Regions from separate parts of the Pseudomonas sp. R4-84 genome, predicted to be linked through region 1. Evidence: predicted binding sites of a transcription regulator. Region 1 holds the regulator's gene; each other region holds the start of a gene.

What was found. The regulator sigma-54, encoded in region 1, starts transcription at its own class of promoters, with help from an activator protein. The targets are predictions, from matches to a motif close to ANTGGCATNNANNTTGCTNT.
Region 2: a site for sigma-54 is predicted at 1,910-1,929, ahead of M1D68_RS04065 (pilin). Genes of this name have one in related genera too.
Region 3: a site for sigma-54 is predicted at 1,886-1,905, ahead of M1D68_RS08675 (CmpA/NrtA family ABC transporter substrate-binding protein). Genes of this name have one in related genera too.

The regions. Positions count from the first base shown of each region.
Region 1 is NZ_CP096390.1:4,643,337-4,647,962, forward strand. It holds gene lptA (lipopolysaccharide transport periplasmic protein LptA) at 1-62, shown strand, start outside; gene lptB (LPS export ABC transporter ATP-binding protein) at 62-787, shown strand; gene M1D68_RS21230 (RNA polymerase factor sigma-54) at 983-2,479, shown strand; gene hpf (ribosome hibernation-promoting factor, HPF/YfiA family) at 2,555-2,863, shown strand; gene ptsN (PTS IIA-like nitrogen regulatory protein PtsN) at 2,876-3,340, shown strand; gene rapZ (RNase adapter RapZ) at 3,343-4,200, shown strand; gene M1D68_RS21250 (HPr family phosphocarrier protein) at 4,216-4,491, shown strand.
Region 2 is NZ_CP096390.1:871,008-875,633, forward strand. It holds gene M1D68_RS04055 (type II secretion system F family protein) at 1-47, opposite strand, end outside; gene pilB (type IV-A pilus assembly ATPase PilB) at 50-1,750, opposite strand; gene M1D68_RS04065 (pilin) at 1,976-2,407, shown strand; gene M1D68_RS04070 (BON domain-containing protein) at 2,714-3,067, shown strand; gene M1D68_RS04075 (DUF2845 domain-containing protein) at 3,385-3,684, opposite strand; gene M1D68_RS04080 (DUF748 domain-containing protein) at 3,686-4,626, opposite strand, start outside.
Region 3 is NZ_CP096390.1:1,857,724-1,862,349, reverse strand. It holds gene rmf (ribosome modulation factor) at 356-571, shown strand; gene M1D68_RS08680 (quinone-dependent dihydroorotate dehydrogenase) at 778-1,797, opposite strand; gene M1D68_RS08675 (CmpA/NrtA family ABC transporter substrate-binding protein) at 2,032-3,243, shown strand; gene M1D68_RS08670 (ANTAR domain-containing response regulator) at 3,258-3,833, shown strand; gene M1D68_RS08665 (nitrate/nitrite transporter) at 4,166-4,626, shown strand, end outside.

The DNA.
Region 1 (4,626 bases):
GTCCGCGGATCGACATGGTGATCCAGCCGAAAAAGAAAACCGACGAGCAGAAGGCGCAGTAATGGCAACTCTGAAAGCCCAGCACCTGGCCAAGAGCTACAAGAGCCGCCAGGTTGTGCGCGATGTCAGCCTGTCCATCGACAGCGGCCAGATCGTTGGCTTGCTCGGCCCCAACGGCGCGGGCAAGACAACCTGTTTCTACATGATCGTCGGGCTGGTTCAGGCCGACCAGGGCCGCGTACTGATCGACGACCTGGATGTCAGCCACCAGCCGATGCACGGCCGGGCGAAAGCCGGTATCGGTTATCTGCCGCAAGAAGCGTCGATCTTCCGCAAACTGTCGGTGGCCGACAACATCATGGCCATCCTCGAGACCCGCAAGGAGCTCGACAAGGCCGGCCGCCGCCAGGAATTGGAGAGCCTGCTGCAGGAATTCCATATCAGCCACATTCGCGACAACCTGGGCATGAGCCTGTCCGGCGGCGAACGTCGTCGCGTGGAAATTGCCCGCGCCCTGGCTACCGCGCCGAAATTCATTCTGCTCGACGAACCCTTCGCCGGCGTAGACCCGATTTCGGTGGGCGACATCAAGCAGATCATCCATCATCTCAAGGCCAAGGGGATCGGCGTGCTGATCACCGACCACAACGTGCGCGAGACACTGGACATCTGCGAGACCGCCTATATCGTCAACGACGGCCAGTTGATCGCCGAGGGCGACTCGGCCACCATCCTGGCCAACGAGCTGGTCAAGGAAGTGTATCTGGGCCACGAGTTCCGCCTTTAAGCCACGAAGCCTCAGGCGAAGGCCTGGGTGGCGCCGAATGTCCGATGACGACCCGTGGGGCACTCTCAATTAATTGAAGACGCCCCCTAGGCAAACACTTCAGTTTCAGGCATATAATTTGCTTAAGTTTGGCGCTCCGGCGCCCTGTAGTGGATGGCGCATGTGCGCCGGCAAATAAGGTGTTAAGCCCCTGCCATGAAACCATCGCTAGTCTTGAGAATGGGCCAGCAGCTGACGATGACACCGCAGCTGCAACAGGCCATCCGCCTGCTTCAATTGTCGACCCTGGACCTGCAACAGGAAATCCAAGAGGCCCTGGAATCCAATCCGATGCTCGAACGCCAGGAAGAGGGCGACGACTTCGACAACACCGATCCACTGGCCGACAATGTCGAGCAGAAAACCACCCCGGAAATCCAGGAACCAACCTACCAACAGGAAGCCGCCCCCACGGTGGACAACCTTGAGGATGGCGAATGGAACGAGCGCATTCCCAACGACCTGCCCGTGGACACGGCTTGGGAAGACGTCTATCAGACCAGCGCCAGCAGCCTGCCGAGCGGCGATGACGACGAATGGGATTTCACTACCCGCACGTCCGCCGGCGAGAGCTTGCAGAGTCATCTGCTCTGGCAATTGAACCTGGCGCCGATGTCCGATACCGATCGCCTGATCGCCGTGACCCTGATCGATTGCATCAACAACCAGGGTTACCTGGACGAGACGCTGGAAGAAATTCTCGAAGCCTTCGACCCCGAGCTCGACATCGAGCTGGACGAGATCGAAGCCGTCTTGCATCGCATCCAGCAGTTCGAACCCGCCGGCATCGGTGCTCGCAACCTGGGCGAATGCCTGTTGCTGCAGCTGCGCCAATTGCCCGCCAAAACCCCGTGGCTGGCCGAAGCCAAGCGCCTGGTGACCGATTACATCGACCTTTTGGGCGGACGCGACTACAGCCAACTGATGCGTCGCATGAAGCTCAAGGAAGATGAACTGCGCCAGGTCATCGAGCTGGTGCAAAGCCTCAACCCGCGTCCTGGCTCACAGATCGAATCCACCGAGCCCGAATACGTCGTCCCCGACGTAATCGTGCGCAAGCACAACGATCGCTGGCTGGTGGAGCTCAACCAGGAGTCGATGCCCAAGCTGCGCGTCAACGCCCAGTACGCAGGTTTCGTCAAACGCGCCGACACCAGCGCCGACAACACCTTCATGCGCAACCAGTTGCAGGAAGCGCGCTGGTTCATCAAGAGCCTGCAGAGCCGCAACGAAACCCTGATGAAAGTCGCCACCCAGATCGTCGAGCATCAGCGCGGCTTCCTGGAATATGGCGACGAAGCGATGAAGCCGTTGGTCCTGCATGACATTGCCGAGGCGGTGGGCATGCACGAATCGACGATTTCACGGGTGACCACCCAGAAATTCATGCATACCCCTCGGGGCATCTATGAATTGAAATACTTTTTCTCCAGCCACGTCAGCACCTCCGAAGGCGGCGAATGCTCGTCCACGGCCATCCGCGCGATCATCAAAAAACTGGTCGCTGCGGAAAATCAGAAAAAGCCGTTGAGTGACAGCAAGATCGCTGGTTTACTGGAGGCACAAGGCATTCAGGTGGCCCGCCGTACCGTCGCCAAATACCGCGAATCCCTGGGGATCGCACCTTCGAGCGAACGCAAGCGGTTGATGTAACAGGCCACGCCACAGCGTTCCAGTGGCAGGCACCCAGCCTGCCGCTTTATGCACTGGCAACGAAGGAGAAGCTGTATGCAAGTCAACATCAGTGGACACCAACTGGAAGTGACCGAACCCCTGCGCACCTACATCGGCGAAAAACTCGACCGATTGGAGAGGCATTTCGACAAAATCACCAACGTGCAAGTCATTCTGAACGTCGAAAAGCTGAAGCAGAAGATCGAAGCCACACTGCATATTCCCGGCGGAGAAGTGGTTGCCAATGCGGAGCATGATGACATGTATGCCGCGATTGACCTGCTGACCGACAAGCTGGATCGCCAACTCAAAAAGCATAAGGAAAAGACCCAGAGCCTCCTCCAGGGCGCAACCGGTCGTTAACCCCCCCAATCCATGATCCGACTAGAAACCATCCTGACCCCCGGCCGTTCCCAGGTGAACGCGCCGGGTGGCAGTAAGAAGAAAGCCCTCGAACAAATTGCCAACCTGATCCACCGCGAAGTGCCGGATCTGGAAATGCAGGACGTCTTCGAGGCCCTTATCGCCCGTGAAAAACTAGGCTCCACCGGTTTTGGCAACGGCATCGCCATTCCACATTGCCGCCTCAAAGGCTGTACGTCGCCCATCAGCGCGCTACTGCACCTTGAAGCGCCCATAGATTTTGACGCCATCGACGGCGCCCCGGTCGACCTGCTGTTCGTATTGCTGGTTCCGGAAGCGGCGACCGATGCGCACCTTGAGCTGCTGCGCCAGATCGCCAGCATGCTGGACCGCAAGGAAGTGCGCGAAAGACTGCGCAGCGCAACGAGTAACGACGCTTTGTATCAGGTTGTCCTGGACGAGCAGAACGGTCATTAAACATGCGCATGATCATCGTCAGTGGCCGCTCCGGCTCCGGTAAAAGTACCGCCCTCAATGTGCTCGAGGACAGCGGCTACTACTGCATCGACAACTTGCCGGCAGGCCTGCTTCCGGAGTTGGCCGAGCGCGCCCTGATCCACACCGAACTGGCGCAACCGCTGGTCGCCGTGTCGGTCGATGCCCGTAACCTGCCCAGCCACTTGTCGCGCTTCCCCGAACTGCTCGAGGAAGTGCGCAGCCGCCATATCCAATGCGATGTGCTCTACCTGGATGCCGACGAAGAAACCTTGCTCAAGCGTTTCTCCGAAACTCGCCGGCGCCATCCACTGAGCAATGCGAGCCGCTCCCTGGCCGAAGCGATCCATGACGAAAGCCAACTGCTCGGGCCCATCGCGGACCTGGCGGACCTCAAGCTCAACACCACGAACCTGAACCTGTATCAACTGCGCGACACCCTCAAGTTGCGCCTGCTGAACCAGCCAGAACCGGGTACGGCCTTTCTCGTCGAATCGTTCGGTTTCAAACGCGGAATGCCGGTAGATGCCGACCTGGTGTTCGATGTCCGCTGTTTGCCCAACCCTTATTGGAAACCGGAACTGCGCGAGCAGTCCGGGCTGGACCAACCGGTAATCGACTACTTGGCTGCCCAGCCGGATGTCGAAGAGATGTACCAGGACATTTCCAGCTACCTGCTTAAATGGCTGCCCCGCTTTGCCGCTAGCAACCGCGCCTACGTCACGATCGCCATTGGCTGTACGGGTGGCCATCACCGCTCCGTCTACCTGACCGAACGCCTGGGTCAGCTCCTGCAACAATCCCTGAAGAACGTCCAGGTTCGCCACCGCGACCTCAGCTAAAGGATTCACACCGCGATGCCTGCTCGTGAAATTGAAATCATCAACAAGCTGGGTTTGCATGCCCGAGCGTCGGCGAAATTCGTAGGTGTGGCGGGTCAGTTTCCTGAGACCACGATCCGGGTCGGGCGCACGCCTGAGAGTACCGTCGATGGTAAAAGCATCATGGCGATGATGATGCTCGCCGCTGGCAAGGGCACCAAGATCCACTTGAGCACCGAGGGCGAACAGGCCCAGGAGGCGATGGATGCCTTGGTGACGCTGATCAACAACTATTTCGACGAGGGGGAATAACTCCTCCGGACCCAAGGCCATTTCGTCGCGAGGGAGCTTGCTCCCGCTCGGCCGGGCTGGCGCTCCAGTGCGCAGCGGCCGCGAGATGTTGGGGCCGCTGCGCGGCGGAACAAGCTCCCTCGCCACAAAAACGGA
Region 2 (4,626 bases), 1.9 Mb from region 1:
TTGCCTTCCCACGTGTAGACGTCGGTTTTTACTGCCTTGACCGCCATGTTCAATCCTTGGTGACCCGGTTGATTTCTTCGAGGCTGGTGATGCCTTGCATCACTTTGAACAGCCCCGAGGTGCGCAAGTCGTTAAAGCCGTCCTTGCGCATCTGCAGGTCGATTTCCAGGGAGTTGCCCTCGGCCATGATCAATCGTTGCAGCTCTGGCGTGTTCTTCACCACTTCGTATACCCCCACGCGACCTTTGTAACCGCTGTTGCACTGTTCGCAACCGACCGGCTCATAGATCGTGAATGAGCCGATGCGTTCCCGGGGGAAACCCTCTTTGAGCAGGGTTTCCTCGGGAATCTCGATGGCTCTCTTACACTGTGCGCACAGCTTGCGCGCCAGGCGCTGGGCGATGATCAGGTGGACCGCCGTGGCAATGTTGAAGCCGGGGATGCCCATGTTCTGCAGGCGGATCAGTGTTTCGGCGGCGCTGTTGGTGTGTAGGGTGGACAGCACCAGGTGCCCGGTCTGGGCGGCCTTGATGGCGATTTCGGCGGTTTCCAGGTCACGGATCTCGCCGACCATGATCACGTCCGGGTCCTGACGCAGGAACGAGCGCAGGGCATGGGCGAAATCCAAGCCCTGGCGCGGGTTCACGTTGACCTGGTTGATGCCTTCCATATTGATTTCCACCGGGTCCTCCGCCGTGGAGATATTGATATCCACGGTGTTGAGGATGTTCAGGCCGGTGTAGAGCGACACGGTCTTGCCCGAGCCGGTCGGCCCGGTCACCAGGATCAACCCTTGTGGTTGCTTCAAGGCTGTCATGTACAGGTCTTTCTGTTCCGGCTCATAGCCCAGGGCATCGATGCCCATTTGCGCGCTGGAGGGATCGAGGATCCGGATCACCACTTTTTCCCCCCACAGCGTGGGCAGGGTATTGACCCGGAAGTCGATGGACTTGGTCTTCGACAGGCGCATCTTCAGCCGACCGTCCTGGGGTTTGCGTCGCTCGGAAATGTCCAGGCTCGCCATGACTTTCAAGCGCGCGGCAATGCGGTTGGCTAGCTGGATGGGAGGCTTGGCGACCTCCCGCAGCATGCCGTCGGTACGCACCCGCACCCGGTAGGTTTTCTCATAAGGCTCGAAGTGCAGGTCGGAAGAGCCGCCCTTGATCGCGTCCAGCAGCATCTTGTTGACGAAACGTACGACCGGCGCATCGTCGCCGTCCTGCCCCGCGATAGTGTCCTGCTTGCGGTCGTCGATCGACTCGATGTCCAGGCCGTCGAGATCGACGTCGGCCATGCCCTCCAGGCCGGTGCTGCTGGATTCGAAGAATTTTTCGATGGCATCGCTGAGCTTGTCGTCTTCCACCAGGATGGCTTCGGTGGTCAGGCCGGTGCTGAACTGGATGTCGTTGATGGCTTGGTGATTGGTGGGGTCGGAAATGCCCACATAGAGCTTGTTGCCGCGCCGCCACAGCGGCAGTACGTGATGCTGGCGCACCAGTTTTTCGCTGACCAGGCCGGCGGGCTGGTTGTCTTTGTCTAGGCTGTTGAGGTCCAGCAGGGCGATACCAAAATGCTCGGAGGCGATTTCCGCCACCTGGCGGCTCTGGATCAGTTTGTTTTGCACCAGGTAGCTGACCAGGGGCACTCGGTTGCGCTGGGCCTGTTGAAAAGCCTGCTGCGCGCTTTGTTCGGTGATCAGTTCAGCCAACACCAATTGCTTGGCCAGGCCGCTGAGGGCGATGTCATTCATGGGGATACCGGACGCGGACTGTTCATGATTTATAGCCTAGTCAAGCATCGGTGGCTGACCAGCGAGCAGAGGTGACAAAAAGCGTCAGATAGTGCGGCTGTTGGGGTAGGACGTTGATCTCATGCGGCAGGGAAAGCCTGGGCTGGCGGGGCTTCCAGGGTTGGCATGTGCCCTGCAATGACCGTTTCAGGTCATGAGATTTCGACTCATGCACGGGAGATGTCTATGAATAAGCAAAAGGGTTTTACACTGATCGAGCTGCTGATCGTGGTGGCGATCATTGGGATCCTGGCGACGTTTGCGTTGCCGCAGTACTCGAAGTACCAGGCGCGGGCGAAGGTGACGGTCGGGCTGGCGGAAGCTTCTTCATTGAAGGTGCCGGTTGAAGACCTTCTGAATAAAGGTACAACGCCAACCGCTGCCAACACGGGCGTACCGGCGTCGAGCAATAACTGCACGATGACCATTGGGGGTGACGCGGCCGCTGGGACGGCCAGCATCACTTGCACTATCAAAGAGGCACCTGCCTCCATCATAGGCAAGACGATCATTCTCAGCCGTGCCGGGACAGGTGCCTGGACATGTACTTCTAACGTTGCGGAAGAGTTCTTGCCTGCGGGCGGTTGCACAGCAGCGGCTGGCGCGGCAGCGGGTTGACAGTTGTTGCGAGACTAACCAAAGCCCCGCATCAGCGGGGCTTTGTCATTTAGCGGGGGTAAATCTCCAATATCGAAATAACCTCGGTAATTCATGAGCTTAGCAATCCGGCAAAACCCGCATGTTGCATGTACCAAATCCCTCAGTCATGCAATTTGCATGATTATGAAAATAACCGCTTCGCTTAACTTATTGATTTATAACGACTTTCACGTTGTTTCAAAACTGGCACAGCCTTCGCACTACTCCTGACAACCTGCCGCGATGCAATTTCGGCAGTTTCTGAGAAAAACAGGAGTTACTCGTATGAAGAAGTTCGCTATCACTGCCGCTGCTGCCACTGCACTGACCCTGACCATGGCTAGCGCTTTCGCCGAGACCACTCAAGCAACTCAGGCCCCGATGATGCTGGCTGCGGGCGAAGTGACAGAGGCTAAGGAAGACGTTTCCGATACCTGGATCACCACCAAGGTCAAGGCCGACCTGGTGACCGAGAAAGGCATTCCAGGCTCCGACATCAAGGTTGAAACCAACAAGGGCGTCGTGTCCCTGTCTTCGACCGCTGTGTTGAGCGATGCCCAGAAAGACACCGCCGTCGCGATCGCCAAGAAAATCAAAGGCGTACGTGATGTGTCGGCCGATGGCCTGAAATCCGAGTAAGGCAAGGCTTCTCGCCTGGACGGGAGAAGGCGCGGCAAGCGGGCTGTGTTTTACGCTTGCCGATGCTTTGGAGTTCATGCGAAAGGCCACATGGAAGTGGCCATTACAGGCCCCCGGCATTCGTGCCGGGGGCCTGTTCTATTTTGGGAGGGAGAGAATGTGAGCCAGTCAGGGAAACCGGGTAGTCCCTTTCGCGAGCAGGCTCGCTCCCACATTTGATCGCATTCTTCCAGAAACAACCCGGCCCCTGTGGGAGCGAGCCTGCTCGCGAAGGCGTAGGCACTGTCGCTGCAGATACCCTGGAATAGCCCAACCAATCACCGCCCACGCTTGCTGGTAATCTCCACCAGCCGATTCCTCTCGAAGCGCAAGTACTGGTACATCCCGCTACGGGGTCCGTAAGTCCATTCCTCCACCGGATACTCCTCCCGGCGGTTGACGCTGCGTTTGTAGCCCAGATCATCACGCGCTGCAGGCTGTCCACATTTTTGCAGCACCTCGCTCGTACGATCACCGATGCTGATCAAATGGCTGCCACAGCGCAACGTATTGGCGGCTGTGGCCTGGCCGGCTGCCAATAGCAGCAGACTCAGGCTGAATCCGTACCAATACTTCATTTCACTCCGCATCCAGATGCATTGGCGTAATGACGGTGCCGTCCTTTTCGGCCTGGCCCAGGCTGGCGTCAATGAAGTACACGCGGTCATCGGCCAGCTTGCCCTTGTCCACGAGGAAATCCTTGATGCTGCTGGCCCGCTCCTGGCCCAGTTCGCGCAACAGTACATCACTGCCGCTCCAGAACTTGATGACGCCTTCACGGAGCTTGTCGATGCGGGCCTGTTTGTCCAGTTGCGTCCATTCAGCCGGTGGCTGGGTCTTCAGGCGGGTGCGGTAGATACCTTCCAGCAGCGGGGCTTTTTCGTCTTCCGGTACTTGCAGCAGGGAAGCCTTGGCCGGGACTTTATCGCCCCGGCGCTGCAGTATCTTGTAGTAGTTGTACTGATATTCGCGTTCCAGGCGCTGGGCGGCGAGCAGTGGGCCGTCGCTGCTCTGGGCGGCGGTACCCTCGATCTCCAGGCGCAGTTCCGGACGTTTGCCCAAGGCCTCGGACAACTTCAACAACACGCTTTCGTTGTCCTGGCTCAGGTCGCTTGAGCCGGGGGCGAACGCCACGCTGCCCAAGTCTTCCGAACCGCCGCCGGCCACCAGCCCGCCGATGAGCTTGAACGGTGCCTGGGCAGCGCGGACCACCAGGTTGCGCAGGGTTTGCCAGACGATTGGCATCACGCTGAACTGCGGGTCGTTGAGGTTGCCGGAGACAGGCAGTTCAATGGAGATCCTGTCTTCGGAGTCCTTGAGCAGGGCGACGGCCAGCTTCAGCGGCAGGCTCACGGCGTCCGGGCTGTCGACCTTTTCGCCCAATTGCAATTGCTCGACCACGACTTTGTTGTCGGCCTGGAGCTGGCCCTTGGTGATCCGGTAATGCAGGTCGAGGTTGAGCCGGCCCTTGCGGATGCGATAGCCGGCGAACTTGCCGGAGTAGGGCGTCAGGGTCGTCA
Region 3 (4,626 bases), 2.8 Mb from region 1:
TGAAAAGTCACCCCTTTCGTCGAATAGTACCCGAGTGCAACAGGGGGACATTCTCATCCGACCATGGCGACCGCCTTTCGGCGCAGGGCTGATCATACAGGGGTCTTGCTCAAAAGCGGGTGTTGAACATCATGTTACTTATCGCACTAGCATCTTTAATGTTACGTGCTTATGACAAAACGATCATTCCATCCGTGTGACGCTTTGGTTAGAACTCACCACAGGTTGACGTCGCAACGGCGTCAACACCTCGGCTCGTCACGCCGGCAACGAGCCGCCAACGGCAGAATGATTCTGCCCCGGCCTCAATAGAGGTCGACGCTAAGCAACAGTCAACAAGTGAGGGCAACACCCTATGAGAAGACTTAAGCGTGATCCGTTGGAAAGAGCATTTTTACGCGGTTACCAATATGGCGTTGGTGGTAAATCCCGTGAGCTTTGCCCCTTTACTCTACCGTCGGTACGTCAAGCCTGGATCAATGGCTGGCGGGAAGGACGCGGCGACAACTGGGACGGTATGACCGGCACTGCGGGTATCCATAGACTCAACGAACTTCACGCCGTCGGCTGACACAGGGCTTATTACTCAAGAACTCGACAACTTGACATCCAAACCGATTTAACCACGCACGTCCCATCCGGACGGCGGGCTACGGCCCAAGGGGCTCCTTCTGGAGCCCTTTTTAATGCACGGGATTCGCGGATTTGAGCTGAAAACACTGGTGTGGCGAGGGGAGTTATCCCCTCGCCACAAATGGACCTCACCAACCTGAGGAATCACCCCAACGCCGCAATCGCATCCACCGACTCTCGAATCAGCGCCGGCCCCTTGTAGATGAAACCCGAATAAACCTGCACCAGGCTTGCCCCAGCGGTGATTTTCTCGGCGGCATGCCGGCCTTCGGTGATCCCGCCCGCCGCAATGATCGGCAAGCGTCCCGCCAGTTCACCCGCCAGGATTTTCACGGTATGGGTGCTCTTGTCACGCACCGGCGCACCAGACAAACCGCCCGCCTCGTCACCGTGTTCCAGCCCTTCGACGCCTTCGCGTCCCAGGGTGGTATTGGTGGCAATCACCGCGTCCATGCCGGTCTCGATCAGGGCCTGGGCCACTTGGACGGTTTCCTCGTCGCTCATGTCCGGGGCGATCTTGATGGCCAACGGAACATGCCGGCCATGGATAACCGCCAGCTCCGCGCGGCGCCGGGCCAGGTCGGCGAGCAATTGCTTGAGGGAGTCACCAAATTGCAGGCTACGCAGCCCCGGAGTGTTCGGGGAGCTGACATTTACGGTGACATAGCTGGCATGGGCATAGACCTTGTCCAGGCAGATCAGATAGTCGTCGACGGCGCGCTCCACCGGGGTGTCGAAATTCTTGCCGATGTTGATGCCCAGCACGCCCTTGTACTTGGCCGCCGCGACACGGGCCAGCAGGTGATCGACGCCCAGGTTGTTGAAGCCCATGCGATTGATGATCGCCTCGGCCTGAGGCAGACGGAACAATCGTGGCTTCGGGTTGCCCGGCTGTGGCCGCGGCGTCACGGTGCCGATCTCGACGAAGCCGAAACCCAGTTGCGCAAAGCCGTCGATGGCGGCGCCATTCTTGTCCAGGCCCGCCGCCAATCCGACCGGGTTGGGAAATTCCAGGCCCATGACCGTCACCGGCAGTTTCGCCGCAGCCTTGCACAGCAGACCGTTGAGGCCCAAGCGCCCGCCCGCGCCGATCAGGTCCAGGGACAGGTCGTGGGAGGTTTCCGGGGAGAGTTTGAACAGCAGTTCACGGGCCAGGGTGTACATGGGCGGCTTTGACTCGGGCGACGAAATGAGGCCGCGATTATAGCCGCGCAACGGCGTCGCAAGCGAGGCGCTCGCACAAAACCGCAGCGCTGGCATATGCCTTGCACCTTTTTGGTCATCAGCGCCCCATGCCAACGACGGAATGAGTGCCGCACTGTTTCAAAGGACAACGGCGTCGGCGTCCGGCCTTCCTTGGCCCGGACACGGCGCTTTTTGATGTGGAAGGTGATATCGATGAATGAAGTTCCAGCCACGCCCCTGGCCTGGGTCAATGGCAGCGATGCCCCGGAAAAAAGCGCGATCAATCTTGGCTTCATGGCCCTGAGCGACTGCGCCCCGGTGGTGGTGGCCGCCACCCAAGGCTTCGCCCAACCCTACGGCCTGACCTTGAACCTCAAGCGCCAGGCGTCCTGGGCTAACCTGCGGGACAAGCTGGTCAGTGGCGAAATCGACGCAGCCCACAGCCTGTACGGCCTGATCTATGCCGTGCACCTGGGTATCGGCGGCGTCGCGCCCACCGACATGGCCGTGCTGATGGGGCTGAACCAGAACGGCCAGAGCATCAACCTGTCCCACGGCCTCCAGGCCCAAGGCGTGACCAGTCCTGAGGCACTGGAACAGCACGTGCACCAAACTCGCCCGAAACTGACGTTCGCCCAGACGTTCCCCACCGGCACCCACGCCATGTGGCTCTACTACTGGCTCGCGGCCCAGGGCATTCATCCTTTATCGGACGTCGACAGCGTCGTGGTGCCGCCGCCGCAAATGGTCGCGCACTTGCAGGCTGGTCGTATCGACGGTTTTTGCGTGGGCGAACCCTGGTGCGCCAGCGCGGTGAAGCAGAACCTTGGTTTTACCCTGGCGACCACCCAGACGATCTGGCCCGATCACCCGGAGAAAGTCCTCGGCTGCACCCGCGCTTTCGTCGAGCAATACCCCAATACCGCCCGGGCATTGGTCATGGCGATCCTTGAAGCCAGCCGTTTCATCGAGCAAAGCGTCGAGAACCGTCGCAGTACCGCGCAATTGCTCAGCGCGCCCGAATACCTCGATGCGCCGCTGGATTGCATCGAGCCGCGCCTGCTGGGCATCTACGCCGACGGCCTGGGCAACAGCTGGCAGGATCCCCATGCCATGCGCTTCCACGGAGGCGGCGAGGTGAACCTGCCATACTTGTCCGACGGCATGTGGTTCATGACACAGTTCCGCCGCTGGGGCCTGCTGCGCGAAGACCCGGACTACCTGGCCGTCGCGCGCCAGGTCCAGCAACTCGAGCTGTACCGTGAAGCCGCTGCGACACTGGGCATGACGCCCCCAGGCCAGGACATGCGCAGCAGCCAACTGATCGACGGCACCACCTGGGACGGCACGGACCCGGCCGGGTACGCCCGCAGCTTCAAACTGCACGCCTTGAGCGATGCGGCTCCCCTTCTCGCCAGCCGCTGACAGGAGCCACGATTATGCTGCGTATCCTGCTGATCAACGACACCGCGAAAAAAGTCGGCCGCCTTAGAGCGGCCTTGATTGAGGCCGGCTTCGAAGTGATCGACGAATCCGGCCTGACCATTGACCTGCCAGCGCGCGTCGAAACGGTGCGTCCGGACGTGATCCTGATCGATACCGAGTCACCCGGACGCGATGTGATGGAGCAAGTAGTGCTGGTCAGTCGCGACCAGCCGCGACCGATCGTCATGTTTACCGACGAGCACGATCCGGATGTGATGCGCCAGGCCATCAAGTCGGGTGTGAGTGCCTACATCGTCGAAGGCATCCACGCGGCGCGCCTGCAACCGATCCTCGATGTCGCCATGGCGCGCTTCGAAAGCGACCAGGCCCTGCGCGCCCAATTGCTGGCCCGCGACCAGCAACTGGCTGAACGCAAGCGCATCGAACTGGCCAAGGGCATGCTGATGAAAATGAAAGAGTGCAACGAGGAACAGGCCTACACGCTGATGCGCCGCCAGGCCATGAGCCGCCAGCAGAAGCTGATCCAGGTGGCGGAGCAGATCATTGCGATGAATGAATTGCTTGGCTGAAAGCCTTGTAGTGCCTGGCCTGCCCCATTCGCGAGCAGGCTCGCTCCCACAGAATCGGTGAACGCCTCAAATCCCCATGTGGGAGCGAGCCTGCTCGCGATAGCCATCCCCCTCCCTCGGGTTGGCACAGATCTCGCTTAAGCAACCCCACAGGTAACCAACGGCGGTTGCCCCACCTACGACAAAGACGTCGCACACCCTCTCGCCTCTCAGGCAATCCGGGTTGCGGCGTTTTTTTGTTTTGGTCCCGCGGGACCGGTGGTGCGACCACAGGCGGCGCACTGCTCAAAGCACTGACTCATTTCTCGAGACTTTTACAGCTGAGGTGCGCGATGAATTCAAGCTTCTGGAAATCCGGCCACACCCCGACATTGTTCGCGGCCTTCCTCTATTTCGACCTGAGCTTCATGGTCTGGTACCTGCTTGGCCCGTTGGCGGTGCAGATCTCTGCCGACCTGCACCTGACCACGCAACAGCGCGGCCTGATGGTCGCCACCCCGATCCTCGCCGGTGCCGTACTGCGCCTGTTCATGGGTCTGCTGGCCGACCGGATTTCGCCGAAGACCGCCGGCATGGTCGGTCAGGTGATCGTCATTGGTGCGCTGTTCTGCGCCTGGAAACTGGGCATCCACAGCTACGAGCAAGCGCTGCTGCTAGGCCTGTTCCTCGGTGTGGCCGGCGCTTCGTTCGCCGTGGCCCTGCCGCTGGCGTCCCAGTGGTATCCGCCGCAGCACCAAGGCAAGGCCATGGGCATCGCCGGGGCCGGCAACTCGGGCACCGTGCTCGCAGCATT